Regions from separate parts of the Citrobacter sp. LST-B2 genome, predicted to be linked through region 4. Evidence: predicted binding sites of a transcription regulator. Region 4 holds the regulator's gene; each other region holds the start of a gene.
The links. Region 4 encodes CRP, which controls carbon source genes, mostly activating them, when cyclic AMP is high. Its sites were predicted from a motif close to ATGTGANNNNNNTCACAT; they were not measured.

Region 1 (7,715 bases), 1.5 Mb from region 4:
ATGCCAGTATCGGTTTCTGGATGGCGGTGCTGGTTAGCGCGGGGATCCTCGGGCAGTGGCCAATCGGGAGACTGGCGGATAAGTTTGGTCGACTGCTGGTACTGCGCGTGCAGGTGTTTGTGGTCATCCTCGGAAGCATCGCGATGTTAAGCCAGGCAGCGATGGCACCTGCGCTCTTTATCCTGGGGGCGGCCGGTTTTACGCTCTATCCGGTGGCGATGGCCTGGGCCTGTGAAAAAGTGGAACATCATCAACTGGTGGCGATGAACCAGGCGCTGCTGCTAAGCTACACCGTTGGCAGCCTGTTAGGGCCTTCCTTCACCGCCATGTTGATGCAGAATTATTCCGATAATCTTCTGTTTATTATGATTGCCAGCGTGTCGTTTATTTATTTGCTGATGCTGCTGCGCAATGCCGGACATACTCCGAACCCGGTTGCTCACGTTTAATTCAGCGTCAACAGGAAGCAATGTGTGTTATTGCATCCTGTTTTGGTTAATTTTCTGTATTCCCCGACAGAAAGCAAAAAGGCTACCCGTCGGATAGCCTTTTTAAAAGACGCAATCAATACATCACTTTATGCCCGTACTGCTCAAGAATGCCTTTAACGCGTTCCATCGTTTCTTTCTTCGGTGGATGTACACCATCGAGTTTGTACTCTTCGCCCATCGCCACCCATTTATGTTTACCCAGTTCGTGATAGGGCAGGAGCTCAATTTTTTCAACGTTGCCCATATCGCGGGTAAATTCACCGAGTCGGTGCGCTGAGTCGTCATCGTCGGACCAGCCAGGTACCACGACGTAACGGATCCACACGTTGATATTTTTGTTTGCCAGATAGCGGGCGAACTCCAGCGTACGGTGGTTGGAAACGCCGACCAGGTTCTGGTGGATCTCATCATTCATCTGCTTGAGGTCGAGCATCACCAGGTCGGTGACTTCCAGCAGTTCATCAATCACCGGGTCGTAGCGGCGAACAAAACCATTGGTATCCAGACAGGTATGGATACCTTCTTGCTTACAGGCACGAAACCAGTCACGGACAAATTCCGCTTGCAGGATGGCTTCACCGCCTGACGCCGTTACGCCGCCGCCGGATGCGTTCATAAAGTGGCGATAGGTCACGACCTCTTTCATCAGTTCTTCAACGGTGACTTCTTTACCGCCATGCGTGTCCCACGTATCGCGGTTGTGGCAATACAGACAGCGCATCAGGCAGCCCTGGAAGAAAGTAATAAAGCGGATGCCTGGGCCGTCAACGGTACCACAGGATTCAAAGGAGTGAATGCGACCAATAACTGACATTGCGGTGTTTCTCCAGATGTGGCCCATCCGGGGCCGTGTTGGTGCACAGCTCATTGGCTGTGTCGAGTCTGTTTTGGCGGTTATCCATTGAGTATAGATAGCTGACAAAACAGGCTGCAGTCGGGAAACGACCTGTTAAAAAGGCCCCACTTACGTGGAGCCTTTATTGTACGCCTTTTACCGCGTGATTTCAGTCAAAACACATTACATGGTTTGAGTGAAGGTACGGGTAATAACGTCCTGCTGCTGTTCTTTCGTCAGGGAGTTAAAACGCACTGCATAACCAGATACACGGATGGTCAGCTGCGGATATTTTTCCGGATGTTCCATCGCGTCCAGCAGCATTTCACGGTTCATCACGTTCACGTTCAGGTGCTGACCACCTTCGATGGACGCTTCATGGTGGAAGTAACCATCCATCAGACCGGCCAGGTTAGTCTTACGAACTTCGTCGTCTTTACCCAGTGCGTTCGGAACAATAGAGAAGGTATAAGAGATACCATCTTTCGCGTAAGCAAACGGCAGTTTAGCAACAGAAGTCAGAGAGGCAACAGCACCTTTCTGGTCACGACCGTGCATCGGGTTAGCACCTGGTCCGAACGGCGCGCCAGCACGACGACCATCTGGGGTGTTACCGGTTTTCTTACCATACACAACGTTAGAGGTGATGGTCAGAACAGACTGCGTCGGGATAGCATCACGGTAGGTTTTCAGTTTCTGAATTTTCTTCATGAAACGTTCAACCAGGTCAACCGCCATGTCATCAACGCGCGCGTCGTTGTTACCAAACTGCGGGTATTCGCCTTCGATTTCGAAGTCGATAGCCAGACCGTCTTCATCACGAATCGGTTTAACTTTCGCATATTTGATAGCAGACAGGGAGTCAGCCGCAACGGACAGACCTGCGATACCACATGCCATGGTGCGAATAACATCACGATCGTGCAGCGCCATCAGAGAGGCTTCGTAGCTGTACTTGTCGTGCATGTAGTGGATAACGTTCAGCGCGGTGACATACTGCTTAGCCAGCCAGTCCATGAAGTGATCCATGCGCTCCATGACTTCGTCATAGTTCAGCACGTCGCCTTTGATTGGCTCAGATTTCGGGCCAACCTGCATTTTCAGTTTTTCATCAACGCCGCCGTTGATTGCGTACAGCATGGTTTTCGCCAGGTTTGCACGCGCACCGAAGAACTGCATTTGTTTACCAACAACCATTGGGCTTACGCAGCAAGCGATAGCGTAATCGTCGTTGTTGAAGTCCGGACGCATCAGGTCATCGTTCTCATACTGCAGAGAAGAGGTGTCGATGGACACTTTAGCGGCGAATTTCTTGAAGTTCAGAGGCAGTTTTTCAGACCACAGAACGGTGATGTTCGGCTCCGGAGACGGACCCATGGTGTACAGGGTGTTCAGGAAGCGGAAGCTGTTTTTGGTAACCAGAGTACGGCCATCAACGCCCATACCACCGATGGATTCCGTTGCCCAAATCGGGTCGCCGGAGAACAGTTCATCATATTCAGGCGTACGCAGGAAACGAACCATACGCAGTTTCATGACCAGGTGGTCAATCATTTCCTGAGCGTCTTGTTCAGTGATTTTGCCTGCTTTCAGGTCACGTTCGATGTATGCATCCAGGAAGGTGGAGACACGACCGAAGGACATTGCCGCGCCGTTCTGAGATTTAACCGCAGCCAGGTAGCCGAAGTAAGTCCACTGAATCGCTTCCTGAGCGTTGGTTGCCGGACCAGAGATATCGCAGCCATATTTCGCAGCCATCTCTTTGATCTGACCCAGCGCACGGTGCTGTTCAGCAATTTCTTCACGCAGACGGATAGTCGCTTCCAGGTTTACGCCGTTTTCCAGGTCAGACTGCAGGGAAACGAACTGAGCGTATTTGTCTTTCATCAGGAAGTCGATACCGTACAGCGCAACGCGACGGTAGTCACCGATGATACGGCCACGGCCATAGGCATCCGGCAGACCAGTCAGAACACCGGATTTACGGCAGTTCAGAATGTCTTTGGTGTAAACATCGAAAACGCCCTGGTTGTGGGTTTTACGATATTCAGTGAAGATTTTTTTCAGCATCGGGTCCAGTTCGCGGTTGTACGCTTTGCAGGAACCTTCAACCATTTTGATACCACCGAACGGGATGATCGCACGTTTCAGCGGAGCTTCAGTTTGCAGACCAACAATTTTCTCGAGCGCTTTATTGATGTAGCCAGCGTCGTGAGAAGTGATGGTGGAAGCAACAGAGGTGTCAAAGTCAACAGGCGCGTGAGTGCGGTTTTCCTGTTTAACGCCTTCCATTACGCTGTCCCACAGTGCAGTGGTCGCATCAGTCGCGCCAGCCAGGAAGGACTCGTCACCCTCGTACGGAGTGTAGTTTTTCTGAATGAAGTCACGGACGTTTACTTCATTCTGCCAGTCACCTTTGGTAAAACCTTCCCAGGCTGTGGCTAACTTTTCATTAAGCTCGGACATGTAACACCTACCTTCTTAAGTGGATTTTTTATTTACTGCGTGTATCGCGACATCAATTAATGATGATCGTTGTCACGCAGATAAATGACCCAGTATGTCAACCCAACCAACAAACCCCCGCCGATAATGTTACCGATCGTAACCGGAATCAGGTTATCAGTGATGAAGTTCATCGCGGTCAGGTGAGAAAAACTTTCCGGCGTCGAGCCAACTGCGCTCCAGAACTCCGGTGTTGCGAGATCACGGATTACAATACCCATCGGAATCATAAACATGTTTGCGATACTGTGCTCAAAACCGCTGGCAACAAACATCGCAACCGGTAATACCATGATAAACGCTTTATCCATCAGGCTGCGGCCTGAGTAGCTCATCCATACAGCCAGGCATACCATCAGGTTTGCGAGGATACCGAGGCTGACGGCTTCAACAAAAGTATGGTGCATTTTGTGGTCGGCGGTTTGCAGGACGTTCAGTCCCCACTGGCCGTTGGCGACCATATATTCGCCGGAAAGCCACATCAGTAGCACAAAGAGCAAGCAACCAATCAGGTTACCAAAATAGACGTTGAGCCAGTTTTTTGCCAACTGACCCCAGGTGATTCGGCCACTGGCTTTGGCAACGACAATCAACACGGTTGACGTAAAGAGGTCTGCACCGCAGATGACGCAAAGAATCAACCCCAGAGAGAAGCAGATACCGCCAATCAGTTTCGCCATACCAAAGGGCATCGTACCTGTACCGGTCGTTGCAGTGATATAGAAAACAAAGGCGATGGAAATGAACACACCGGCAGTAATTGCCAGGAAGAAAGTCTTAAGCGGATGTTTCGTTGCTTTATAGACACCTGCCTCTTCGGCCACTTTGGCCATTGCTGCAGGGAGTAAAAGATCAAAAGGGTTGTCAGCTTTCACACTAACTCTCTCTTTATTAAGTCGGCGACGAGATACTAACAAAGCATTATAGATGAGAAATTGATGTAGATCATATCCCGCCTGGCTTATAGGCCCGTAATACGCATGGTTTTTATGCAATTACGGAGTAATTAATTGATTTTTATGATAAAAATAAATTTTAAATTTTAGCAAATGAGTTGAAAATTTTCCTTCCTACGTCTGTTAGCCAGTTAATTAATATGGAGTAATTGGCAGATAAAGTAACAACTATCCATTAAATTATGTAATATCAACTACCAACATTTAACCTTGTTATTACATTTATTTTGGGATATTCAAAAATAAATAAAAAGGGGCGCTTAGCGCGCCCCGTAATATAGCCCAGACGATTATTTAAACCTACTCAGCGTAGGTTGATTGGCTTTATTTTGACCAAAATGAAGATTTTGCACGCTGCAACTTCTCATAGGCCTTCAACAGCGACTGGTGTGATGCGAATGCGTGCAGATCGCTGTCAACCGGCTGCAGACCATAAAAGGCGGCTTCACCGCTCAATGCTGCACTGGCGGCTTCGACTGCATTTGCGCCATACATACGGACAAACGCGTTCAGATATTGCAGCGGTTCACGTTCTTCTTCCTGCGACAGCAGTAACAGCGTTTGCAGGCAACGGTAATAATTCGCCCGCTCGGCGCTAAAGATCGACGTATTAAATTCCATCGTCCATTCGGTCCAGATCAGTGCCTGTTCCAGATCACCACCTGCCAGCGCCAGCATCGCTTTCAGTTCCCCAATACGCAGGGTGTACCAGCCGTTATCTGAACCGGTAGCCAGGCCTAACAGTTCACGAACGCGGGTGAAATCATCAAACCCTTCTTCATCGAGTTGCTCAATCAGGTTGAGATAGTCTTCTTTATCCCAGCGACTATTCGGCAGTGAGAGCAGGGTCTCGCGCAGATGGACGCCCATGGCGTTATTGGCTAACCACAGATCTTCAGCAGGATAAATATCAGACATCCCCGGAACGATGATCCGACAGGCGTAGACACCGAGATGTTCGTAATCGGCGATGTACACCTCTTTATCTTCCGCGTTGAAGATCGCCATCAGGGTGGCAAACTCTTCTTCTGTGGTACCGGAGAAACTCCAGTCAACGAACGGGTAGTCGGCATCCTGCTTGAACAGATCCCAGGAGATCAGACCGCTGGAGTCAATGAAGTGTGTTTCCAGGTTGGTATGCTCAGCCACTTCTTCATCGTCGAAGGTCGGCGGCGTGAAGACGTCGAGATCTTTCAGACCACGGCCCTGCAGCAGTTCCGTCACGGTACGTTCCAGTGCGACGCCAAAATCAGGATGTGCGCCGAAAGAGGCGAAGCAGGTGCCGTTAGCCGGATTGAACAGCACAACGCAGATCACCGGATACTGACCGCCCAGAGAACCGTCGTAAGCAAAGATGGGGAAACCTTCCGCTTCCAGCGTTGCAATAGATTCCACTACCGCCGGGTAGCGTGCCAGCACGTCGGCCGGAATTTCCGGCAGGCTGATGCTTTCGGCAATAATGCGATTCTTCACATAACGCTCAAAGACTTCAGATAACCCTTGCACGCGCGCTTCGTTACGGGTGTTACCGGCGGACATCCCGTTTGAGACGTACAGGTTGCCGATAATGTTCATTGGAATATAGACGGTCTGGTTATCCGACTGGCGGGTAAACGGCAGGCCGCAGATACCACGCTCTTCGTTGCCAGACTGCAGGTCGATCAGCATGCTGCCGGTCAGTTCGTTCTCGGGATCGTAAAAGGCACGCAGGCGGGCATCCAGCAGACCGTCCGGTACGTCATCATTTTCGGTCAGCGGGAACCATTTCTCGTTCGGATAATGCACGAACGGGCCATTGGCGATGGTTTCACCCAGCCAGAAATCGGCAAAGAAATAGTTGGTTGACAGACGCTCAAAATATTCGCCCAACGCCGAGGCCAGCGCGGCCTTTTTCGTCGCCCCTTTGCCGTTGGTAAAGCACAGCGCACATTCTTTATCGCGAATGTGTACGGACCAGACGTTCGGCACTGGATTCAGCAACGAGGCCTCTTCAATATGGAAACCGAGGTCGAGTAGTTTTTGCTGGAAGCGAGCGATGGAGTCTTCCAGTGCGGCGTCTTTGCCGGGAATAAATGTTTGCGTCATGAAAATCACTTTTGTCGTACGGAAAGCGCGCAATGATACGGGTTTTACGTGACTGACGCTATCGCCGCCACTGACGCGGCGCAAATAAAAGTTTTGGCTATGCTTGTAGGCAGTGATCCACCATAAGAGCATAAAAATGAAAGCGTTTGATTTACAACGGATGGCACTCGATAAAGTGCCGATGGAATTCCTCGGTGAAGTGGCTTTACGCAGTCTGTATACCTTCGTACTGGTCTATCTGTTTCTCAAACTCACAGGACGACGCGGCGTGCGACAGATGTCGCTCTTCGAAGTGCTGATTATTTTAACGCTGGGGTCGGCGGCGGGTGACGTGGCCTTTTATGATGATGTCCCGATGTTGCCAGTACTGGTGGTCTTCATTACCCTCGCGCTGCTGTACCGTCTGGTGATGTGGCTGATGGCGCGCAGTGAAAAACTGGAAGATTTACTGGAAGGTAAGCCCGTCGTGATTATTGAAGATGGCGAGCTGGCGTGGGAAAAACTGAACCAGTCAAATATGACCGAGTTCGAGTTTTTCATGGAGCTGCGACTGAATGGCGTTGAGCAACTGGGACAGGTGCGCCTGGCGATCCTTGAAACGAATGGTCAGATCAGCGTTTATTTCTTTGAAGACAGTGAGGTAAAGCCTGGCTTAAGCATTTTGCCGAAGTATTGTACGCAACGTTATAAAGTCGTTCCTGAAGCGGGAGAGTATTCCTGTGTGCGATGCAGTGAAGTGATCACAATGAAAGTCGGCGATCGTCAGGCGTGCCCGCGGTGTAAAAATCCAGAATGGTCGAAGGCCAGTCGGGCAAAACGGGTCGTCTGACAGCAAAAATATCG
Region 2 (7,715 bases), 2.5 Mb from region 4:
TTCGCGATTCGAAGGTGTGCAGGACTTTCTCCACGCCCTCAAAACAGAGGAAGGCGCCGCCAATCATCAACAACGGCGTAATCGCCCAGGGAATAAAGGCGCTGATGAGCAGCGCCAGCGGCACCAGGATCACTTTGTTAACCAGCGAGCCTTTCGCAACGCTCCAGACCACCGGCAACTCGCGGTTTGCTCTTACCCCCGTCACCTGCTGCGCGTTAAGCGACAGGTCATCCCCCAGTACACCAGCGGTTTTCTTCGCGGCCAGTTTGCCCATCATCGAGATGTCATCCAACAGCGTGGCGATATCATCGAGTAAGGTCAGTAAGCTACTTCCTGCCAAAATTATTCCCTCATTTTTTTATTCTTGAAGCGTTAAGTATGGAGTAAAACACGCGAGGCCGAAACTGGTGTTATTCGTCAACATTTTTTTAACAAGACACATGAATTATATCACTCGCCAGCCTGATAGTTTTCGCGTTTACTATGTCGCTTGTTAGCGTTTTTCACGTGAGGGATTATGCGTTTCAGGCAGTTGTTACCGCTTTTCAGCGCGCTGTTCGCGCTGTATATCATCTGGGGTTCCACCTATTTCGTCATCCGTATCGGTGTGGAAAGTTGGCCGCCGCTGATGATGGCTGGCGTGCGCTTTCTCGCCGCCGGGGGACTGTTAACCGCCTTTTTACTACTGCGCGGCCATAAACTGCCGCCGCTTCGTCCTCTGCTTAACGCGGCGCTGATTGGTATTTTACTGCTGGCCGTCGGCAACGGTCTGGTTACCGTGGCGGAGCATCAAAACGTCCCTTCCGGGATCGCGGCGGTCGTGGTGGCGACGGTGCCGCTATTCACTCTGTGCTTTAGCCATTTCTTTGGCATTAAAACCCGCAGGCTCGAATGGCTGGGGATTGCGATTGGGCTGGCGGGGATCGTGATGCTCAACAGCGGTGGTAATCTGAGCGGCAATCCGTGGGGGGCGATATTAATTCTGATCGGTTCGATCAGTTGGGCGTTTGGCTCCGTCTACGGTTCGCGTATTACGCTACCGGTGGGGATGATGGCCGGCGCAATAGAGATGCTCGCCGCCGGGATCGTACTGATGTGTGCCTCACTGCTCAGCGGTGAAAAACTGACCGCGCTGCCGTCGCTGTCAGGCTTGCTGGCGGTCGGCTACCTGGCGTTGTTTGGTTCCATCATTGCCATCAATGCCTATATGTATTTGATCCGTAACGTCAGCCCCGCGCTGGCAACCAGTTATGCCTATGTGAATCCGGTCGTTGCGGTGTTACTGGGGACGGGACTGGGAGGTGAACGTCTGGCGCCGATTGAATGGCTGGCGCTGGGGGTCATTGTCTTTGCGGTCGTTCTGGTCACGTTGGGGAAATACCTTTTCCCGGCCAAACCGATGCCTGACGCGATGGAAAACAAAAAAACGTTACAGTAAATGCATCCCCTGAGTGTCGATCTGCGCGGGCGCGCCGCCGCCACAGATCCACTCTTCAAGACGTTCTGACAGCGCAGCGTCGCTAAGCTTTTCCCGTCCGCGTAGCGCACATTCCCAGACGATCAGCACCCGCCAGCCCAGTTCCTGTAAATGCTGGATATCGCGGCGATCGCGCGCCACGTTTTTACCAATCTTATCCAGCCAGAAATCGGTGCGCGTCGCGGGCACTTTGAACAGATAACAGTGATGGTGGTGCCAGAAACAGCCGTGGGTAAAAATGACACAGCGATACTCATCCACCACAAAATCAGGACGACCGGGTAGTGAAGCATCCTGAACGCGATAGTCGAGCCCCTGCTCCGTCAGCAGCCCCGCCAGTCGTTTTTCGATAGCCGTATCGCGGGTTGCAATGGCCCGCATGTTTTTACTGCGCGTTGCCTTATCGTGAACGTCCGCCATGAGCGCTCTCTTGCTGCCGTAACGCGACCGCCGCATTAATGTTCTCTTCCAGCAATTTCGCCACGGCGGCGAACGCGGGCACGACCACCGAGTTTCCAAACTGGCGATAGGCCTGGGTGTCAGAAACAGGGATACGGAACTGGTATCCCTGCGGCGACTCGAAGCCCATTAGTCGTGCGCACTCTCTCGGCGTCAGGCGACGTGGACGATGCTGTTGATTTTGCGGATCGTCGAAATTCACTTCCCCGGTGGCGAAATCCCAACCGCGGTCGATCAGAATTTCAGCACCATCTTTGTAATAGCGCGCGGAAAGCGTTCGCGTCACGCTATTCGGATTCGCGGGATCGACCATGCCGTAGCCAAAACCGTTACCTTTCGCCTGATGTTTTTTCGCGTAGCGGTAGAGATATTTCCACAGTACAGGCGTCAACACATATTTGGCTTCAACCACTGGTTCCAGTAATTCCGCCAGCGTCGTCCGCCGCGGCGGGTAACGTGTGCTGATGTTACGCAGGGTAAAGTCGCGCTTCAGGTTCAGATCGCGACGAAACCCGACCAGCACGATGCGTTCCCGGTGCTGCGGCAAAAAATGTTTGCCGTCGATAATTTTCGGATCGTCCGGGCCATTATCCTCTGCATCGGCAACGTCGTAACCCAGAGCGTCCAGCGTCTGCATAATAATGCGGAACGTTTTGCCCTGATCGTGGCTCTTCAGGTTTTTCACGTTTTCCAGAACAAAAATCGGTGGACGGCGGGCATCGATGATTCGCACAACGTCAAAGAACAGAGTTCCCTGAGTATCGCAGGCAAAACCGTGGGCGCGTCCCAGCGCATTTTTCTTCGACACCCCGGCAAGGGAAAACGGCTGGCACGGAAAGCCTGCCAGCAGGACATCATGTTGCGGCACATGCTGACGAATATGGTCCGCCGCCTGACTGTCGCTGACACCTTCGCGATGGCTGAGCGTGATGTCGCGAATGTCTTCATTAAAGTGGTGGCTGGCCGGGTCGCAGTAATAGTTAGCTTTATAGGTACGCACCGCATGTTTGTTCCACTCGCTGGTAAACACGCACTGGCCGCCTATCGCCTCAAATCCGCGACGAATACCGCCAATACCGGCAAAGAGATCGATAAAGCGGAAGGCATAGTGCGGATGGTGCGCTGGCGGCGTGGGCAACAGGGTACGCAAAAACCCCGACTCTCGTTCGCTTAATCGGTGCCAGGCGGAGGCATTCGCCACCACGCGCTTTAAAATGGCCGGACTCCAGTGGTTCTCGCCGATTCCATTCAGATGAGCCACCAGCGTTTTAACATCATAAATTTCCAACAATTTCGCCAATAACGCCTGCGCAACGTCTGCATTGCTGTCTGTTGCGGGAACCAGCGAACCTGTTACTGAAAGATTTTGCTGCATATCGTTAACCGACCAAAAAAGAGTGGCGTCAGGTTAACATAAAATTGGCCTCACGAGTGGCTGGGACTAAACGTGCGGATCACCGCCGGATCGACAGATTCGTATTCCCCTTTTAGCTCCGCGCTCAGTTTTGCCATGTAGTTCACCAGGAAGCCGGCATTATGCCGGGCGAGTTCCCGGCCACGCTCGGTTTGCATGGTGTCGGGCAACGCCAGTAATTTGGTCTGGAAGTGATCAAGGGCAAACTGTTTATCGTTGAGCGCTCGCCGCTCGGCGAAGGGGTCTTCGCCATCAAAAAGCGCCACGCCTAACGCGCCGGAAACCGCAAAAACACGCGCCAGCCCAATCGCGCCCAGCGCTTCAAGTCTGTCGGCATCCTGAACAATTTTCGCTTCCAACGTGAGGGGGGCAATATTTGCGCTAAAACTGTGGGCTTCAATCGCATGGCAAACCGACGCCAGTTGCGACTCGGGGAAAGCAGGAAAATCACGGATGAGGAGACGGCGGGTTTCTGCCGCCGCCAGGACCGACGAGCGATGACGATCCGGATGATTTTTGGCAAGGCTGACAATGTCATGAAAATAACACGCGGTCAGCACAACCAGCTCATCGACCGTCTGTCCCTCCATCAACTGTCGGGATGTCGCCCAGACGCGGCGGAAGTGAAAAATATCATGCGCGGCGTCCTGCCGGGTGTGATGATGGCATAGCCATGCTTCAAATTGTGATTGCCAGTGCTGAAGATCCACAGTGCCTCCCGTACGTTAAGAAAGGCTACAGTAGCAAGTTTCTCCGGCAGCTTCACGTTGGCTGACGACGCGGGCGCGTATACCAGGCGATGCCGCCAAGAATCAGCCCCACCAGCCCAAGTACCAGAAACCCCAGCAAAGCCCCCATCCATTTTCCGCTGGTTGAACCAAGCGAACTTTCAAATCCGGCAACCGGAATTGACTGGATGTGGCTGATCACCCAGGCATAACGAAGCATGGCCCAGACAAAATAGACGCAGAAAGCGTAAAACACCCACAATGCCAGTTTACCGCCCAGACTCCGCGTTGCTCTTTCTTCCATACTGCTCAAAGGAAACTCCATTTTTGTGACGTAACTCGAGAGATTTTTTTGCTCTTTTTTTGTGATTATAGTCACATTTTTCTGTTCTGTGCGTCACAATATAGTCACGAATCATTGATTTTGCAGATGTATTGATCCAGGGCAATTTTAGTTATGTCACAAAACACTCTGTTATTTCCATTTATTTTCAAAAATATCCAGACTCCTGTTTATTTACTCATATCATAAACAAATAAAACGCCAACCCATCAATCTGGTTTTTGTTTTATATTAATCATGGCACTATAAACGTGTTATTAGCCTTTTTATCATTTAATCATTTTTTTATAACCGGCATTTATGCCGGTTTTTTTTAATTATCACATTCGGCAAATGGGTACGATTGTCATCTGGAAAACATCCAAGTCATCAATATCAAAACAAAAAAGCATAAATACTTGATATTAAACCATAAAGATCATGAATTTGTTTTATATTTATCATACAATATGAATTATAAATACCCACATTGAAACATTTAGAAATATTTAAAATACAATTGTTACATGTTATTTTTAAAATAAAATGAACTCCTGGAATAGTATCCAGACGTGCTCTTCTGGAAAGCAGCACTTATTCATGAAGATTATTATCATAAGGGAATACATAATGAAAAGAAAAGTATTGGCAATGCTCGTTCCAGCATTATTGATTGCTGGCGCAGCCCATTCTGCTGAAGTCTATAATAAAGACGGCAATAAACTGGACCTCTATGGGAAAGTGGATGGACTGCACTACTTCTCAGACAACACTGACAGTGATGGCGACATGTCCTATGTGCGTCTGGGCTTCAAGGGTGAAACCCAGATCATGGATCAACTGACTGGTTACGGTCAGTGGGAATATAACATTAACGCAAGCGGTACCGAAGGTGACAAAGGCGATTCCGCAACGCGTCTGGGCTTCGCGGGTTTAGGTTTCGGTCAGAATGGTACCTTCGACTATGGTCGTAACTACGGCGTGGTTTATGACGTCGAAGCGTGGACCGATATGCTGCCGGAATTTGGTGGTGACTCCTACACCCAGACCGACGTCTATATGCTGGGTCGTACTAACGGCGTAGCCACCTACCGTAACAAAGGCTTTTTTGGTCAGGTTGATGGCCTGAACTTCGCGCTGCAGTATCAGGGCAACAATGAAGGCGCAAGTTTTGGCCAGGAAGGCTCGGGCAATAGCACAAATCGTAAACTGGCCCAGGAAAACGGCGACGGTTTCGGTATGTCCACCTCTTATGACTTTGACTTCGGTTTAAGCCTGGGTGCTGCCTATTCTTCATCTGACCGCACGGATGATCAGGTTTCTCGCGGATATGGCGATCGTTCTCGTGCCAACAACTACGCCGGTGGTGAAACAGCTGAAGCCTGGACCATTGGCGCGAAATATGACGCGAACAATATCTATCTGGCCACGATGTATGCCGAAACCCGCAACATGACCTATTACGGCGGCGGTAAAGGTGAAACCAATGGCGGTATTGCCAACCAGACCAAAAACTTTGAAGCGGTTGCACAGTACCAGTTCGATTTCGGTCTGCGCCCTTCTATCGCCTACCTGGTATCTAAAGGGAAGGAACTGGGTGGTCAGGATCATGATGGTGATGGTAACCCACGCTACACCGACAAAGATCTGGTGAAATATGTTGATGTAGGTATGACTTACTACTTCAACAAAAACATGTCCACCTACGTTGATTACAAAATCAACCTGCTGGATAACGATGACCACTTCTATGCAGACAATGGCATCGCGACCGATGACATCGTTGCTGTGGGCTTAGTGTATCAGTTCTAATCGCCAGAATAATTCCAGGCCCGCTTCCGGCGGGCTTTTTTGTGCCTGAAATGTCACTCAGTATTGAGCTTGTCGCCATTTTCCCGCATCCAGTCAGCCAGAGGCGCCAGCGCGCTATGCATGGTCAATCCCAATGGCGTTATCTGATACTCAACGCGCGGTGGAATTTCCGGATAAACTGTACGTGACACCAGTCCGCGTAACTCAAATAAACGCAGCTGTTTTGTCAGTTCTTTTTGCGTAATGGGGGCTGCAGCCCGCAATAACTCGCCGAAACGCACCGGGGCATTCAGTACGATCAGACGGTACAAAATCGGTATTGCCCACTTCCCGGAGACCAGACTGACGAAGCGAGTCATCGGACAGGGTTGATGCTGAAAATTTTTCTCCGTTACACCGTCGGCTGATTCCGCCATAGCACACCTCTTGCCTCTTTAGTATCCATTTGGTACCTGGTTTCCTTTAGATACTAACGTTTCTATATTGCATTCTCCAGAGACAATTCAGGAGAAGTAAAATGGGTCGCTTAACAGGTAAATATACGCTCATTACAGGCGGGACCAGTGGTATTGGTCTGGCAACTGCGCAGGAGTTTATTGCCGAAGGCGCGCATGTCGCTGTCACAGGACGCAATCCCGGCACGCTCGCTCAGGCCCAACGCATTCTGGGTGACAGCGCATGGGTGATTGCCACCGATGCCGGGGATATTCAGGCACAAAAAGGGCTGGCAGAAACCCTCGCTTCGCGTTGGCCGGGGCTGGATGCCGTTTTCGTCAATGCGGGTGACGTCACGCACGGACTGATCGAAGAGTGGGATGAGGCAAAGTGGGACCGCCTGATGCAAATCAATCTAAAGGGGCCTTTCTTTTTGCTGCAGGCACTGCTGCCACTTCTGAGTAATCCCTCTTCCGTGATCCTTTGCGGCTCGGTCAGCGCGCATATTGGTCTGCCAACCAGCAGCGTTTATGCCGCCAGTAAGGCCGGATTATTATCGCTCGCACGCACACTATCGGCAGAACTCTTACCCCGAGGAATACGCGTTAATGGCTTAAGTCCAGGCCCGGTTGCCACACCCGCGCTCAATAAGCTGGGACTTAGTGAAGAAGCGCAGCGCACGCTGCAAAGTGACATTGCCAGCCTGGTGCCTCTGGGACGCATGGGTACGCCAACGGAACTGGCGAAGGCCGCGCTCTATCTGGCATCTGATGAGTCGGGTTATACCGTAGGTACGGAACTACTGGTAGATGGTGGAACCGGCAATCTGTGATTCCAGGCTTCCTGGCTGTTCGTGATAGTCATTGAAAATGTGACGAACATAATGGCGCTGAAGGGAACTTCGGCGTTATATCTCTGTTCGTTTTTCTCAACGGGACGTGTGTCACTGACAACAGGAAGGGTAAGTGCTTGAATAGTGGCGGAGAGAGGGGGATTTGAACCCCCGGTAGAGTTGCCCCTACTCCGGTTTTCGAGACCGTCCTGATCTATATATAACTCATAAACTTA
Region 3 (7,715 bases), 1.4 Mb from region 4:
TTTATGGCCCTGCCCATGGCCGGTATCGCGATTCAGCATGTGATTCAAAAGCGCTATGACGACTTCGCCCAGCAACTGATGTTCAAACTGCTCGCCGAAAAAGAGACACTGACTGACCTGAGCATGCTTGACCCATTAACGGGCCTGTACAATCGGCGGGGACTCCAGCATAAGCTGAAAGCCGTGCTGGAACTCGACACGCATGAGCATTACGTTTTACTGATCGACATCGACCATTTCAAAGCCTACAACGATCACTATGGGCATATGATGGGCGATCAGGCGCTGATCCGCGTTTCTGCTGCGATCCGCAACGCTGTACGTTCACGTGATGTCGTCGCCCGGTTTGGGGGGGAAGAGTTTATGGTGTTACTGACGGCGATCGACCCACAAACCGCCCGCACGGTAGCGGAACGCATCCGACAGAATGTTTACGATCTCAAAATTCCCCATATGTTCAATGAAAGCGTCGCAACTCACGTCACGATCAGTATCGGTATTGCGCCTCTGGTGGGGAGCGATGTCGAAGGGGCCATTCTTCATGCCGATCAGGCGCTCTATAAAGCTAAGGATTTGGGTCGTAACCATATTTTAGTCAGTGACGATCCGGGTATCGCCTGACGCACGATGACGCATTCGTGCGCTGTTAAACGTCAGCTGACAAAGATCTTGCTATCGGTTATCGCTATCGTTAGGATTGGCAATCATTATCATTTAGATTGCTATCCAGACTATGGCCTATCGTTCCGCACCGATCATTGACGATGTCATCTGGCGAACGCATCTCCAGCCACCGATGCCCTCGCTGGCCGAAGCCGTACGCGCAACCATAGCCCAGACGCGTGAGCATCTGCTGGATTTTATCCGTCTGGATGAACCCGCACCACAAAGTGCGATGACGCTGGCACAATGGTGTCGCCCCAGCGAGCTTCAGTCTCTGCTGGCAATTTACTCCGATCATATTTATCGCAACCATCCCACGCAGTCGCGCGAAAATAAGCCGCTAATCTCGCTGTGGGCGCAGTGGTACATCGGTCTGATGGTACCTCCCCTCATGCTAGCCCTGCTCACGCAGGAAACAGCCATTGATGTCTCGCCCGAACATATCCACGTTGAGTTTCACGAAACCGGGCGTGCTGCGTGCTTCTGGATCGACGTACATCAGGATCAACTGGCGACAACGCAATCCCCGCAGGCACGCATGGAAACGCTGGTTAAGCAGGCGCTGACGCCGGTCATCCAGGCACTAGAGGCGACCGGAGAGATCAACGGCAAACTTATCTGGAGCAATACCGGCTATCTGATTAACTGGTATCTCACTGAAATGAAACCGCTGCTGGGTGAAACATTGTTGAATACGCTGCGCCAGACCTGCTTCTTTGAAAAGCAGTTGTCCTGTGGGGCTGACAACCCGCTCTGGCGTACGGTCGTCCCTCGTGAAGGCGTCTTGGTACGCAGAACATGCTGTCAGCGTTATCGTCTGCCGGACGTTCAGCAGTGTGGTGACTGTACGCTGAAGTAGTCAGGGAGCGTTCGCCCCCTGATGATAACTACGCAATCTGCTCGTTTTCCGCGTCTGAACGTTGTGCCTCTTCCGCCTCTTGTTCCAGCAGTTGCTTCTCGTACACTTTAAAGAACGGGAAGTAGATGACGGCTGAAACGATTGCCAGAAGCACCACCAGAATTGCAGCACGATAATCCCAGCCTAATGCCCACGCGGCTCCGACTGGCGCTGGCGCAGTCCATGGCACAACCGAAATTACACGACCAATCAGATCCAGTTTCATCGCCGCCCATGCCAGCACGGCGTTCACCATCGGCGCTAACAGGAAAGGAATAAAGAACACCGGATTCATAACAATTGGCGTACCGAAAATCACCGGCTCGTTAATGTTAAAGATACTGGGTACTACGCTCAGTCGGCCTATTGAGCGCAGATGTACGGAACGACTGCGCAGATAGCAAATCACCAGCCCCATCGTCGCACCCGACCCGCCAATCACGATGAAGAACGTCCAGAATGCCTCCATGAAAATATGCGGTAACGGTGCCCCCTGCGCCAGCGCAGTCTGGTTCATACCCAGGTTGGTCAGCCAGAACATTTGCAGCATCCCGGAGACGATCGCCGCACCATGAATACCGGCAAACCACAACAGATGGCCAATCAGTACCGCCAGTAAAATCGCTGGCAGAGAATCGGCAGCGGATACCAGCGGTTTGAAGATGGACATAATGGCTTGTGGGATGAGCATGTCGAACTGTGCCTGAATCAGCAGGCTGAGTGGGTATAATGTCAACACCACCACCAGCACCGGGATCAGCAGATCGAATGAGTTTTTGATCATCGGCGGGACCTGATCGGGTAAACGAATGCCGATGTTATGCGCTTTCAGAAAGCGCATCATTTCTACGCAGTAAAGCGCCACCAGAATCGCCGTAAAAATCCCCGTTCCGCCGAGGCTGTCCACCGGCAGAGTGCCTTTTGTTTTAGGCGCGGCGACCAGTAAGAACGCCATGATAGAGAGCATGGCGCACATGAACGGGTCCAACTGATATGACTTGACGTAATGTTTGCCCAGGTTATAGGCAATGGCGGCACAGATGTAGATCGACATGATCCCCATGGTCATATCAAAGGGGGTCAGGATCTGCCCTTCAAACTGCTTCGCCAGATCCAGCCAGGTCCGGGCAAAGCCCCAGGTGGTATCGGGTGAAAACGGAGGATAAGCAAATACCAACAAAAACGATCCGACAATCATAAATGGCATCGCAGAGATAAAGCCGTCACGGATAGCCATAACATGACGCTGTGAAGAAATGCGCCCGGCAATCGGGCTGACATAGTTTTCAACAAACCGGAAAATCACATTAAAGACTGCATGGTTGGTAGATTTCATAAGTGGCTCTTTTTATGTGATACAGAGGAAGTGACAGCTCCAGTATTAATCGCTCTTTCGAGGACTGCAACCGGTTACGGTAACCGGTTTCCGTGAATGTGAAGAGGATCGAAAAATCGCCCATGTTGCTGGTTTGTTACATTAAAATATTTACAGTACTGGAAGACTTATGCCAAATTACGCCAGCAGTTTTCTGAAGCGTTGAGGACTGTAGAAATGGTGTCAGGAGAATCAAATGAGTCTGCAATCGGTACGGCAATTTTTAGCCGAACATGCCCCGGATATTGAAATCATTGAATTAAATCAAAGCACCGCGACGGTTGAGCTGGCGGCAAAAGCGCATAACGTACAGCCCGGACAGATAGCGAAGACCCTTTCGTTGAAGGTTAAGGACGCCATCATCCTGGTCGTCGCCAAAGGCGATGCAAGACTGGACAATAAAAAACTCAAAAGCACTTTCGGTGCCAAAGCCCGTATGCTGAGCAGTGATGAAGTCGTCAACGCGACGGGACATCCCATTGGCGGGGTTTGTCCTTTCGGGCTGGAAACCCCGTTGCCTGTTTATTGTGACGTCTCTTTACGATCGTTCACCGAAGTCCTTCCGGCCGCCGGTGCCACTCATAGCGCAGTGCGTATTACGCCAGAGCGCATGGCTGAGCTGACTTCCGCCACCTGGGTTGATGTGTGCCAGTAAACATCAACCCTTTGCTTTCGCGGCGATTAAAGCAGAATATCCGCCGCATGCAGTAAACTGGCGTCAGAATTGACGCCCAGTTTCGACATCACATTAAACTTGTGCGCCCGGATGGTTTTAATATTTCGCGCCAGTTCTGTCGCGATTTGCGGCATTGAATAACCGCAGGACATGAAGCGCAAAATCTCACGCTCTGTCGGGCTCAGCATACGACTCTGATTGAGATACCAGAGATTGCTGTTACTTTCGCTGATCCGCCGCGTACCGCCTAGCGCAGTAAATAACGCCTCCTGCAGCGCGGGGAGCGAAGCGGCTTTGCTCAGTACGCCATCCAACGGTAAGGGCGACAGTGCACTGATTAAACGCGCTTCAACATCATCATCCGCGATCACCAGGCGACGCATGCCGGGATAATTTTCAGCCAGTTCGATCAGACTCATCAACCCCACCCGCCTGTCTTTTCTGATCGAGGAGAGAGAGAAAATAATGGCAGAAAAAGCAGTCGTACCCATCGCCTGTTGAAAATCATCCAGCGTCAAATAGAGGTGTAATTTATATTGGCTATCAAACGTTGCGTTAAATAAACTCTGAATACCAATACCACTCATAACACATTTTTCTATGAGTGCGACATTTCGCGTACAGTTTCTATTTTCCATTCTGCTGTCTCTCCATATACTGAAGGTAAATTCAGCTCCCTGGCTCCCTGAGAACTGTTAATCCATGCGTACATTTCCGCATTACTGTGTATTGATAATCGGCGCATCGCGCTATTTTTTTGGGCGCTGATGGTTTTGTTACTTTTTTTAAGTAATGCCGCAATCTGATTAATCCCCCAACCTTTCCCCAGCAGGCGCAGTACTTTTCGCTCTGATAGCGTTAAAAGAATGGCGTGAGAACCAAATTCCTGAGGTTCTAATTCTGGGGGTGACAACAGCATTTTGCTGATTCGGTCAGGGCTGCTGTGTCCCGAGCGGATAGTACTTACCAGACTCTCAATCGGTTCGACATCAGACAGCAGCGTACTGGAGGGGCGCATCAACAATTCGACCGCCTGCGCGTAATACGCGCGCGACACCATGAAAACCCAGTGGATATCACGGTATTGAGAAAGAAGTGCGTAGAATCGCTCGCAGACAGTGCGCGGGTGATGGCAGTCACCGGTTAAATCCACGATCACCAATTCCGTCCGACGCAGTTGTAGTGGCGTGAGTTCTTCTACGACACTACAGATGGTGAGTTCATACTCCGGGAAATGCAGTTGCATAACCCCGTGGAGTCCCGCTTGTATCACGGGAACTTTACTGATGACAATTCCGTTTTTGCAGCATCCTGGCAACATATATCCTCCATATTCATATGCTTTTATCTTTCTGTTATTAATGAATCGCATTTGAATTAACACATACAATTATGCAATACAAAAAACAAAACAATAGACAATATGAATTGTTTATCCCTGGTGTTTTAACGTTAATTCCGTAAAATGCGGTTATACAACTATCACGGGGTATAATACAAGTCGATATTGTCGATAGATACGTCGCATTCCAGAACAGGATATTAAACATTCTTATTTTATATATGAATTTTTTATTTATCCAAATTTGGACAAGCTATTTATTCTTAATATATTCCCGGTATGCCTTCGGAGACAACGCGGCGTGTTTTTTAAAGAAGCGGGAAAAATAGGTAACATCGCTGAATCCCAGATAGTCGGAGATCTGGCTTACCGTCATGCTGGTATATTGCAGGCTACGTTTGGCTTCGAGCATCAACCGCTGATGCAAAACGCTTAATGCACTGCAATGATGAAATTCACGGCATAACTGATTCAGGTAATTTGCGGAAAGCCCGATTCGATGCGCGTATTCTGCAAGGGGAAGATGTTCGCGATAGTGGCTCTCAATCTGCCGGGCAAAAAGGCGTATTGCGCTACGCCGGCGCGCCAGGGTGTCATTCGGTGGCTGAACCGGCAGACGCTGCCGACGAAGCCAGACCAGCAGCGCGCTCAGCAATGAAAACAGCATCATTTCCCGCGCCTCGTTATCCGTCTGATACTCCCTCTGCAAGGCGGAAAACAACGTGCGGATGTGGCTGCGAGACTGAGCCACCGGCACGCACTGAGGGGTAGTGAGCAATGACAACGGCTGTGGGAACTGAGACTCCAGGCGGCCAATCAGCGGTAACGCCAGAGAAAGAACGTAACCTTGCGTCCCGGGGGAAAAGCGAAAACCGTGGACACAAAGCGCAGGGACGACCTGAATACAGGCATCACGCATCACCGTCGTCTGCCCCTCGATTTCAATCGTTGCCTCCCCCCGATGCAAGTAGAGCAACTGGACGATCTCCGCATGCTGATGCACCCGAATATGCCACTCATATAAACTGCTGCGCTGATGAATTGATTCGCAGTGCAGCAGGTCGGGAGTGGGCCATCCCTGGTGTTCACCATACAATTTAAAAACAGGGACAATGTCAGCCGGTGGCATCATTTTTCCTCATTACTCACCAATCTTTTCGTAAGGCAGTCCGACATAGTTCTCCGCGATCGTCGTCAGTCCCGCTTGCGAGCCCAGATAGTACTGACGGTCCGCCTCCTGCATCTTGCGATCAAAATCGCTCTTTCCCTGAAAATCATGCAGCAGATGGGTCATAAACCAGCTGAAACGCTCCCCCTTCCATACCCGGTTCAGGGCCAGTCGGGAATAGGTCGCCAGCAGGTCGTTACGCCCGTGCTGATAGTACTGCGTCAAAATACGCCATAAATAATTCACATCAGACGCGGCCAGATTCAGTCCCTTTGCACCGGTCGGCGGCACGATATGCGCCGCATCACCAACCAGAAAGAGCTTGCCATATTGCATCGGTTCCACCACGTAGCTACGTAATGGCGCGATACTCTTTTCAAGTGAGTGACCAGTCACTAACTTCATGGCCAGTTCATCAGGCAGACGCCGTTTCAGCTCGCCCCAGAAACGTTCATCGCTCCAGGAGTCCACCTGTTCGCTGAGCGGGACCTGCAAATAGTAGCGACTTCTGGTTAGTGAGCGCTGACTACAAAGTACAAATCCGCGCTCATGATGCGCATAAATCAACTCCGGATTGACTGGCGGCGTATCGGCCAGCAGCCCCAGCCAGCCAAACGGCCAGATGCTTTCGTATTCGCGAATGACATCACGCGGAATACTTTGTCGGGAAACGCCGTGGAATCCATCACACCCGGCAATGAAGTCGCACTCAATGCGGCACTTCTCCCCTTCTTTCTCAAACGTGACAAAAGGACGGTCACTTTTAGCATCGTGAATGTCTACCTGCTGAACGCCATAAATCGTAGGCGCACCACAGTCGCTACGCGCTTGCATCAGGTCCCGTGTGACTTCCGTTTGTCCGTAGACCATCACGCTTTTGCCGCCGGTCAATTCACTCAGCGCGACGGGAATGCGTTTGCCATCAAAAATAAACTCAACGCCATGATGTACGAGACCTTCGCTGTCCATGCGCTGCGCCACACCAGCTTCCCGCAAAAGCGAAACCGTCCCACTCTCGAGGATCCCCGCCCGGATGCGCCCCAGCACATACTCCGGCGTCTGACGTTCAATGATGAGTGTGCGGATCCCCACCTTATGCAGTAGTTGTCCCAGTAGCAGGCCGGAAGGTCCTGCCCCAATAATTGCGACCTGAGTTTTCATCACATTCCTCATCTGCATCGTTGATTATTTGTTTAATCAATGTTGAATAAAAGTTTCAAATTGCATTTTTGATAAGCAGACACAGAAAAAGAAGGGCTAAATGCGGTTAAAAATTGCACTTTTCACCGATTTAGCAAAACTGTGGCGCAGTTCAAATTCCGGCCACCGTAGAGCGGGTTCTTTTTTCAACAGAAAGATTGATCTCAGCCGGAGCCAAAAAACGCGCACTTCGTGATACAAAGATGTCTTTCGTCATTCGACAGTACGTAACGCGTCTTTTCAGCCAGGGCGAGTCATGCAAGAAGAGCAGTCATTACAGCGAACGGTTACACGGTTATGCATTCAGTGTGGGCTTTTTTTACTGCAACACGGCGCGGAGAGCGCGTTGGTTGATGAACTCTCTACCCGACTTGGGCTGGCATTGGGGATGGA
Region 4 (7,715 bases):
CGGTGAGCCTGGCGCAGTTGAAGTCCCTGCGCCGGATCCGTGAGTTTGACGATCTGATCACTGCCAAAATTCACGGCTTCGCCGATGCTATCGACTACTATCGTCAGTGCAGTGCCATGCCCTTGCTCAGCGACATCGCCATTCCGACGCTGATCATTCACGCGAAAGACGACCCGTTTATGGATCATCATGTGATCCCCAAAGCAGAAGATTTACCGCCGCAGGTGGAATATCAGTTAACCGAACATGGCGGGCACGTTGGATTTATTGGCGGGACGCTACGTCGGCCAGAAATGTGGCTGGAATCGCGCATCCCTGACTGGCTGACACCGTATCTGGAGGTCTAATCATGCAAATCCCCTGGCAGGACCTTTCCCCCGAGACGCTGGACAATCTGATCGAAAGCTTTGTGTTGCGCGAAGGTACCGATTATGGTGAACATGAACGTACCCTTGAACAAAAAGTCGCCGACGTCAAACGCCAGTTACAGTGTGGCGAAGCGGTGCTGGTGTGGTCTGAGTTGCACGAAACCGTCAATATCATGCCGCGCAAGCAATTTCGCGAATAACCCGCACGCTATCGGCCGACTATAATAAAAAATCAATTTATTGATGGAGTTAACATGTCTGCCAAACATCCGGTGATTGCGGTAACAGGATCCAGCGGCGCGGGGACCACCACCACCAGCCTCGCGTTCCGTAAAATTTTTGCGCAGCTCAACCTGCGCGCAGCCGAGGTGGAAGGCGACAGTTTTCACCGCTATACCCGTCCGGAAATGGATATGGCGATCCGCAAAGCACGCGACGCCGGACGCCACATCAGCTATTTTGGCCCCGACGCCAATGACTTCGGTCTACTGGAGCAGACGTTTATCGAGTACGGTCAGACGGGCAAAGGCCAGTCGCGTAAATATCTGCATACCTATGATGAAGCCGTGCCATGGAATCAGGTACCGGGGACGTTTACCCCGTGGCAACCCCTGCCGGAACCCACTGACGTATTGTTCTATGAAGGCCTGCACGGCGGCGTCGTCACGCCCCAGCATGAGGTCGCAAGACATGTTGATCTCCTGGTCGGCGTGGTCCCCATCGTTAACCTGGAGTGGATCCAGAAGCTTATCCGCGACACCAGCGAACGAGGCCATTCTCGTGAGGCGGTGATGGATTCGGTGGTGCGTTCGATGGACGACTATATCAACTACATCACGCCGCAGTTCTCCCGCACCCACATTAACTTCCAGCGCGTTCCCACCGTCGACACCTCGAACCCATTCGCGGCCAAAGGCATTCCGTCACTGGATGAGAGCTTTGTCGTGATTCATTTCCGTAATCTGGAAGGAATCGATTTCCCCTGGTTGCTGGCGATGCTGCAGGGGTCATTCATTTCCCACATCAATACATTGGTGGTACCCGGCGGCAAAATGGGGCTGGCAATGGAACTCATCATGTTGCCGCTGGTGCAGCGACTGATGGAAGGCAAGAAGATCGAATAAACGATGGGAAGTGCGCGATGGCGCTACGCTTATCGAGCCTACAAATCAGGGATCTGTAGGCCGGACCAGGCGCTAGCCGCCATCCGGCGACAGGAAAAATTACGCCGCAATCACTTCATATGAATGGGTAATGTTGACCGCTTTTCCCAGCATCAGCGCCACAGAGCAGTACTTCTCCGCTGACAGGTCGACCGCACGCGAAACGGCGGCATCTTTCAGATCGTTACCGGTGACAATAAAGTGCAGATTGATGTGGGTGAACAGGCGTGGCGCCTCTTCGCGACGTTCTGACGTCAGTTTCACTTCGCAGTTCGTCACATCCTGACGGCCTTTTTGCAGGATAGAAACCACGTCAATGGCGCTGCAACCGCCCGCTGCCATCAACACCATTTCCATCGGGCTCGGCGCTTTATCACCAGAGTTACCGTCCATCAAAATCTGGTGTCCGGAAGCCGACTCACCAAGGAAGGTTAACCCCTCAACCCATTTAACACGCGCTTGCATATTTTTTAACTCCAGTGCGTCAATTTTCCTGACAGATTACGCGTACATAACATTTCTCGCAACGGAAGGCGACCTCCGTCATGCTGAAGCGAGACACCAGGAGACACACGGCTAAAGCTATGCTAAAACAGTCAGGATGCTACAGTAATACATTGATGTACTGCATGTATGCAGAGGACTTCACATTAAAGGCTGCAGTGAGTTTTTGACAGCCTCTTCCCAGGACGCGGGAAGCACATTTTTGCAACCCCAGAGACAGCGGCATTTTTTGGCTCTGGAGACAGCTTATAACAGAGGATAATCGCGCATGGTGCTTGGCAAACCGCAAACAGACCCGACACTTGAATGGTTCTTGTCTCATTGCCACATTCATAAGTACCCGTCCAAGAGCACGCTGATTCACCAGGGTGAAAAAGCAGAAACGTTGTACTACATCGTTAAGGGCTCAGTGGCAGTGTTGATTAAGGATGAGGAAGGCAAAGAAATGATCCTTTCTTATCTGAATCAGGGTGATTTTATTGGCGAACTGGGCCTGTTTGAAGAAGGCCAGGAACGTAGCGCATGGGTTCGGGCGAAAACAGCGTGTGAAGTGGCTGAAATTTCTTACAAGAAATTCCGTCAGTTGATCCAGGTGAACCCGGATATTCTGATGCGCCTCTCTTCCCAAATGGCTCGCCGTCTGCAAGTCACTTCAGAGAAAGTCGGTAACCTGGCCTTCCTCGACGTGACCGGTCGTATCGCCCAGACTCTGCTGAATCTGGCGAAACAACCTGATGCGATGACTCACCCGGACGGCATGCAGATCAAAATCACTCGCCAGGAGATTGGCCAGATCGTTGGCTGCTCTCGCGAAACCGTTGGTCGTATTCTGAAGATGCTGGAAGATCAGAACCTGATCTCCGCTCACGGTAAAACGATCGTCGTTTACGGCACTCGTTAATCTCATCGGAAATGACGCGCTACCCGCTAGCGCGTCATTTTTGTTTTGCCAATGTGGCGCAGACTGATTTATCACCCAGAAATCAATTATGCACTACGTCAAACGCTGGTGCTCTGTTTGCCCGTGGCCGTCGGACTGATCATCGGGCAGTTACATCTGGGCCTGCTCTTCTCTCTCGTTCCCGCCTGCTGCAACATTGCCGGGCTTGATACTCCGCACAAACGCTTTTTCAAACGTCTGATTATCGGTGCGTCGCTGTTTGCCGGCTGTAGCCTGATCATGCAGCTACTGCTGGCGCAAGCGGTGCCGTTACCCCTGATCCTGACCGGCCTGACGCTCACGCTCGGCGTCACCGCTGAATTGAGCTCCCTTCACGCGCGTTTGCTTCCGGCCTCGCTGATCGCGGCGATTTTCACACTGAGCCTGGCAGGAAATATGCCGGTCTGGGAACCGCTGCTGATCTACGCGCTGGGCACGCTGTGGTATGGCTTGTTTAACTGGTTCTGGTTCTGGCTCTGGCGCGAACAGCCGCTGCGCGAGTCGCTGAGCCTGCTGTACCGGGAACTGGCGGATTACTGCGAAGCGAAATACAGCATGCTGACCCAGCATACCGACCCGGAAAAAGCCCTGCCGCCGCTTCTGGTGCGCCAGCAGAAGGCCGTCGACCTCATCACCCAGTGCTATCAGCAGATGCACATGCTGTCGGCGCATCACAATAATGACTATAAGCGGATGCTGCGCGCCTTTCAGGAAGCGCTGGATCTGCAGGAACATATCTCCGTCAGTTTGCATCAACCGGAAGAGGTGCAAAAGCTGGTCGAGCGCAGTCACGCGGAGCAGGTGATACGCTGGACGGCGCAAACGGTCGCCGCTCGCCTGCGCGTACTGGCGGATGACATTCTGTATCACCGGCTGCCGACGCGGTTCACCATGCAAAAGCAGATTGGCGCGCTGGAAAAAATTGCTCATCAGCATCCGGATAACCCCGTCGGGCAGTTCTGTTACTGGCACTTCAGCCGTATCGCCCGCGTACTGCGCACCCAGCGACCATTGTACGCCCGCGATCTGATGGCCGATAAGCAGCGTCGGCTACCGCTGCTGCCGGCGTTGAAAAACTACCTCTCGCTGAAATCTCCGGCGCTCCGCAGCGCCGGGCGGATCAGCGTCATGCTCAGTATCGCCAGTCTGATGGGAACCGCGCTGCATCTGCCGAAGCCTTACTGGATCCTGATGACGGTGCTGTTTGTGACACAAAACGGTTACGGCGCCACCCGCGTGCGTATTCTGCACCGTTCGGCGGGAACGCTGGTGGGGCTGATTATCGCAGGCGTAACACTGCACTTTCATATTCCTGAAGGATATACGCTGGCGCTGATGCTGGTGATCACCCTGGTCAGCTATCTGACCATCCGCAAAAACTACGGCTGGGCGACCGTGGGATTTACCGTCACGGCGGTGTACACCCTGCAACTCCTGACGCTGGACGGCGAACAGTTCATCATTCCGCGATTTGTCGACACGGTGATAGGCTGCCTGATTGCGTTTGGCGGCACCGTTTGGTTATGGCCACAATGGCAGAGCGGACTGTTGCGTAAAAACGCCCATGATGCGCTGGAGGCCGATCAGGAAGCTATTCGTCTGATTCTGAGTGACGATCCGCAGGCCACACCGCTGGCTTATCAGCGTATGCGCGTCAATCAGGCGCACAACACGCTGTTTAACTCACTGAATCAGGCGATGCAGGAGCCAGGCTTTAACACGCACTATCTGGCGGACATGAAGCTGTGGGTGACGCACAGTCAGTTTATCGTCGAACATATCAATGCCATGACCACGCTGGCGCGTGAGCATACGATGCTGACGCCGGAACTGGCGCAGCGATATCTGCAATCGTGCGAAATTGCCATCCAACGCTGTCAGCAGCGGCTGGAATACGACGGGCCGGGCAGTTCGGGGGATGTGAATATTCTGGAAGCGCCCGAAGCGCTCACCCACGGCCCCTTAAGCACGCTGGAACAGCATCTGCAACGCGTGCTGGGGCACCTGAACACGATGCATACTATCTCGTCTGTCGCATGGCGTCAGCGGCCGCACCATGGGATCTGGCTCAGCCGCCGGTTACGGGATATGCGGGGTTAACACGGATTGCCGGATACGCGCGTTATCAGCACCAGGCCTGATAAACGCCGCGCCGTCAGGCACACCGTTAACCGATAACCTTCGCCACAGCCTGTGCAAAACGCTGCATCCCTTCGTCGATATCCGCCTCTTCCACCACCAGCGATGGGGCAAAGCGCATCACATCAGGACCGGCATTCAACACCATCACACCCGCGTCGGCTGCCGCATAGAGGAAATCACGCGCACGCCCTTTGTATTGTGATTTCAGCTCGGCCCCAATCAACAGCCCCATACCGCGAATATCGCTGAACACGTGGTACTGCTCATCAATCTGCTGCAGATGTTGAACGAATCTCTGGCGTTTTGCACTCACGCCTCCCAGAACCTCTGGCGTGTTGATGATGTCGAACGCGGCTTCCGCCACCGCGCAGGCCAGCGGGTTACCGCCGTAGGTCGAACCATGAGAGCCGACATGAAACGCCGAGGCGATTTCCTGCGTCGTCAATACCGCGCTCACCGGGAAGCCGCCGCCCAGCGCTTTCGCGCTGGTGAGGATATCCGGCGTCACGCCATAGTGCATATAGGCAAACAGATCGCCGGTACGCCCCATTCCGCTTTGTACTTCATCAAACACCAGCAATGCCTGGTGCTCGTCGCAGAGCTCGCGCAGCCCTTGCAGGAACTCCGGCGTCGCGGCCAGAACGCCACCTTCTCCCTGTACCGGCTCAACCACCACCGCGCAGGTATGGTCATCCATCACCGCTTTCACCGCATGGAGATCGTTAAACGGTACATGGATGATATCCGCCGGTTTCGGCCCAAAGCCATCGGAATACTTCGGCTGACCGCCCACCGTGACGGTAAACAACGAGCGACCGTGGAACGCGTTATGAAAGGCAATGATTTTGGTTTTGAACGGGCTATGGCGCACGCAGGCGTAATGACGCGCCAACTTGAACGCCGTTTCGTTGGCTTCTGTTCCCGAGTTCATAAACAGCACGCGCTCGGCAAAGGTGGCATCGATTATTTTCCGTCCCAGACGCAGCGCGGGTTCGTTGGTGAAGACGTTACTGGTATGCCAGAGCGTTTCGCCCTGCGCTTTTAACGCATCGACCAGTACAGGATGGCAATGCCCCAGCGCGGTCACCGCAATTCCGCCCGCGAAATCAACATAGTCTTTGCCCTGCTGATCCCAGATCCGGCTGCCTTTGCCTTTTACCGGAATAAATTCCGCCGGTGCATAAATCGGCAGAATGACTTCATCGAAAGTTGCCCGGGTTACTGCCGTTTGTTCAGTTGCCATCTCATGCCCATCCAGTTATGCAAAAATGAATGTGAAAATATAATCACAAAATATGCATAAAAAATCACAGGATAGCAATCACAAATCACCGATTGAGGAAATTTTCCAGCAATTGATGTCCCTGCTCGCTGAGAATACTCTCCGGGTGGAACTGCACCCCTTCCAGATCCCACATCGTATGGCGAATCCCCATAATTTCCTGTGTTTCGCTCCAGGCGGTCACCTCAAAGCAGTCTGGCAGTGTGGTGGGGTCGATGATGAGCGAGTGATAGCGGGTGACGGTAAGCGGGTTAGTTACCCCCTGAAACACGCCCTGTCCCGTATGGTGGATGGGCGACGTTTTTCCGTGCATCACTTTTTCGGCGCGTACGATCGTTGCGCCAAAAGCCTGCGCCATCGCCTGATGCCCCAGGCAGACACCCAGTATCGGCAAACGTCCGGCATAGTGGCGAATCACCTCCAGCGAAATTCCGGCATCATCCGGGGTGCAGGGACCGGGCGAAATGACGATTTTTTGCGGCTGTAGCGCATCGATCTGCGACAGCGTCAATTCATCATTGCGCTTAACCTGCACGTCAGCGCCCAGCTCACAAAAATACTGGTAGAGGTTCCAGGTGAAAGAATCGTAGTTATCGATAAGCAGGATCATGGCGGCTCCGGTCGAGGAAAACCGCGCTATTCTACTCAGTTTCCTCGGCTTCGCTTACCCCTTTACGAAATATCGCCTGCAATGCGCTAAGGTCGCCCATCGCCCCTTCCTGATTCGCCCGACGCCACTCCGCCACCGGCACATCTGCCCAGTGAAGAAGATACCCCGCATGAATAGCCAGCTGTTCGAAGAAAATCCGCTGCGCCATGCCGCTGCCAAGACGAAACGGATGTAGCACGTTGATCTCACAGTAATAATGTGCAAGGCGACTGACGAACTTCTCTTTTGGCAGCCCCATCAGGTAGCCCTCTTCTTCCAGATCCTGCATCAGGGCATTTCCCTCTTTTTCGATGTACGCGAAATGGCAGAAACGGGTATCACCCTGATAGATATCCACTTCACGCAGATGACCCGCCCAGTCAAAGACGTCCTGGTAAAGCTGCCGATGAATCGCGCACAGATGAGGCAAGCCGCGCTTCGCCGGGCCCAGTTCGATAGTCGCCGCTCGTAGTGCAGTCAGTTCATAAGCGGCCTGTTCCAGACGTGCAACCTGGTGGATCCCCAGACGGTTACGCATCACATTCAGTCCGGGGTAAAGATACGGATCGCGGTCGTCGCCGATTTTATCGCTCATAGTGCCTCCGGAGTTCTTCCAGACGCGCCAGCGCCTCTGCGGGATTAAGCGTGACTAACGGACTTTCGACGC

Region 1: focA (formate transporter FocA) is a predicted target of CRP. The motif match lies at 4,765-4,782, and genes of this name have one in related genera.
Region 2: drpB (cell division protein DrpB) is a predicted target of CRP. The motif match lies at 4,442-4,459, and genes of this name have one in related genera.
Region 3: ACQ0PY_RS19690 (PTS sugar transporter subunit IIC) is a predicted target of CRP. The motif match lies at 2,994-3,011, and genes of this name have one in related genera.

What each region holds. Positions count from the first base shown of each region.
Region 1 covers NZ_CP192598.1:1,882,203-1,889,917, forward strand. The annotation lists gene ACQ0PY_RS08935 (MFS transporter) at 1-449, shown strand, start outside; gene pflA (pyruvate formate lyase 1-activating protein) at 565-1,305, opposite strand; gene pflB (formate C-acetyltransferase) at 1,510-3,792, opposite strand; gene focA (formate transporter FocA) at 3,849-4,706, opposite strand; gene ycaO (30S ribosomal protein S12 methylthiotransferase accessory factor YcaO) at 5,112-6,872, opposite strand; gene ACQ0PY_RS08960 (DUF421 domain-containing protein) at 7,009-7,701, shown strand.
Region 2 covers NZ_CP192598.1:2,954,408-2,962,122, forward strand. The annotation lists gene ACQ0PY_RS14245 (DUF808 domain-containing protein) at 1-346, opposite strand, end outside; gene yedA (drug/metabolite exporter YedA) at 518-1,438, shown strand; gene ACQ0PY_RS14255 (very short patch repair endonuclease) at 1,430-1,897, opposite strand; gene ACQ0PY_RS14260 (DNA cytosine methyltransferase) at 1,878-3,311, opposite strand; gene ACQ0PY_RS14265 (phosphohydrolase) at 3,362-4,060, opposite strand; gene drpB (cell division protein DrpB) at 4,113-4,382, opposite strand; gene ompC (porin OmpC) at 5,031-6,212, shown strand; gene ACQ0PY_RS14280 (winged helix-turn-helix transcriptional regulator) at 6,266-6,628, opposite strand; gene ACQ0PY_RS14285 (SDR family oxidoreductase) at 6,730-7,479, shown strand.
Region 3 covers NZ_CP192598.1:4,097,491-4,105,205, forward strand. The annotation lists gene ACQ0PY_RS19680 (GGDEF domain-containing protein) at 1-621, shown strand, start outside; gene fhuF (siderophore-iron reductase FhuF) at 734-1,522, shown strand; gene ACQ0PY_RS19690 (PTS sugar transporter subunit IIC) at 1,551-2,897, opposite strand; gene ACQ0PY_RS19695 (YbaK/EbsC family protein) at 3,133-3,591, shown strand; gene bglJ (DNA-binding transcriptional activator BglJ) at 3,618-4,250, opposite strand; gene ACQ0PY_RS19705 (helix-turn-helix transcriptional regulator) at 4,211-4,933, opposite strand; gene ACQ0PY_RS19710 (helix-turn-helix domain-containing protein) at 5,208-6,083, opposite strand; gene pobA (4-hydroxybenzoate 3-monooxygenase) at 6,096-7,283, opposite strand; gene ACQ0PY_RS19720 (threonine/serine exporter family protein) at 7,579-7,715, shown strand, end outside.
Region 4 covers NZ_CP192598.1:429,484-437,198, reverse strand. The annotation lists gene ACQ0PY_RS02005 (hydrolase) at 1-347, shown strand, start outside; gene ACQ0PY_RS02000 (YheU family protein) at 350-568, shown strand; gene ACQ0PY_RS01995 (phosphoribulokinase) at 623-1,492, shown strand; gene ACQ0PY_RS01990 (OsmC family protein) at 1,592-1,996, opposite strand; gene crp (cAMP-activated global transcriptional regulator CRP) at 2,304-2,936, shown strand; gene ACQ0PY_RS01980 (YccS/YhfK family putative transporter) at 2,988-5,075, shown strand; gene argD (bifunctional acetylornithine/succinyldiaminopimelate transaminase) at 5,143-6,360, opposite strand; gene pabA (aminodeoxychorismate synthase component 2) at 6,446-7,009, opposite strand; gene ACQ0PY_RS01965 (putative adenosine monophosphate-protein transferase Fic) at 7,041-7,643, opposite strand; gene ACQ0PY_RS01960 (YhfG family protein) at 7,633-7,715, opposite strand, start outside.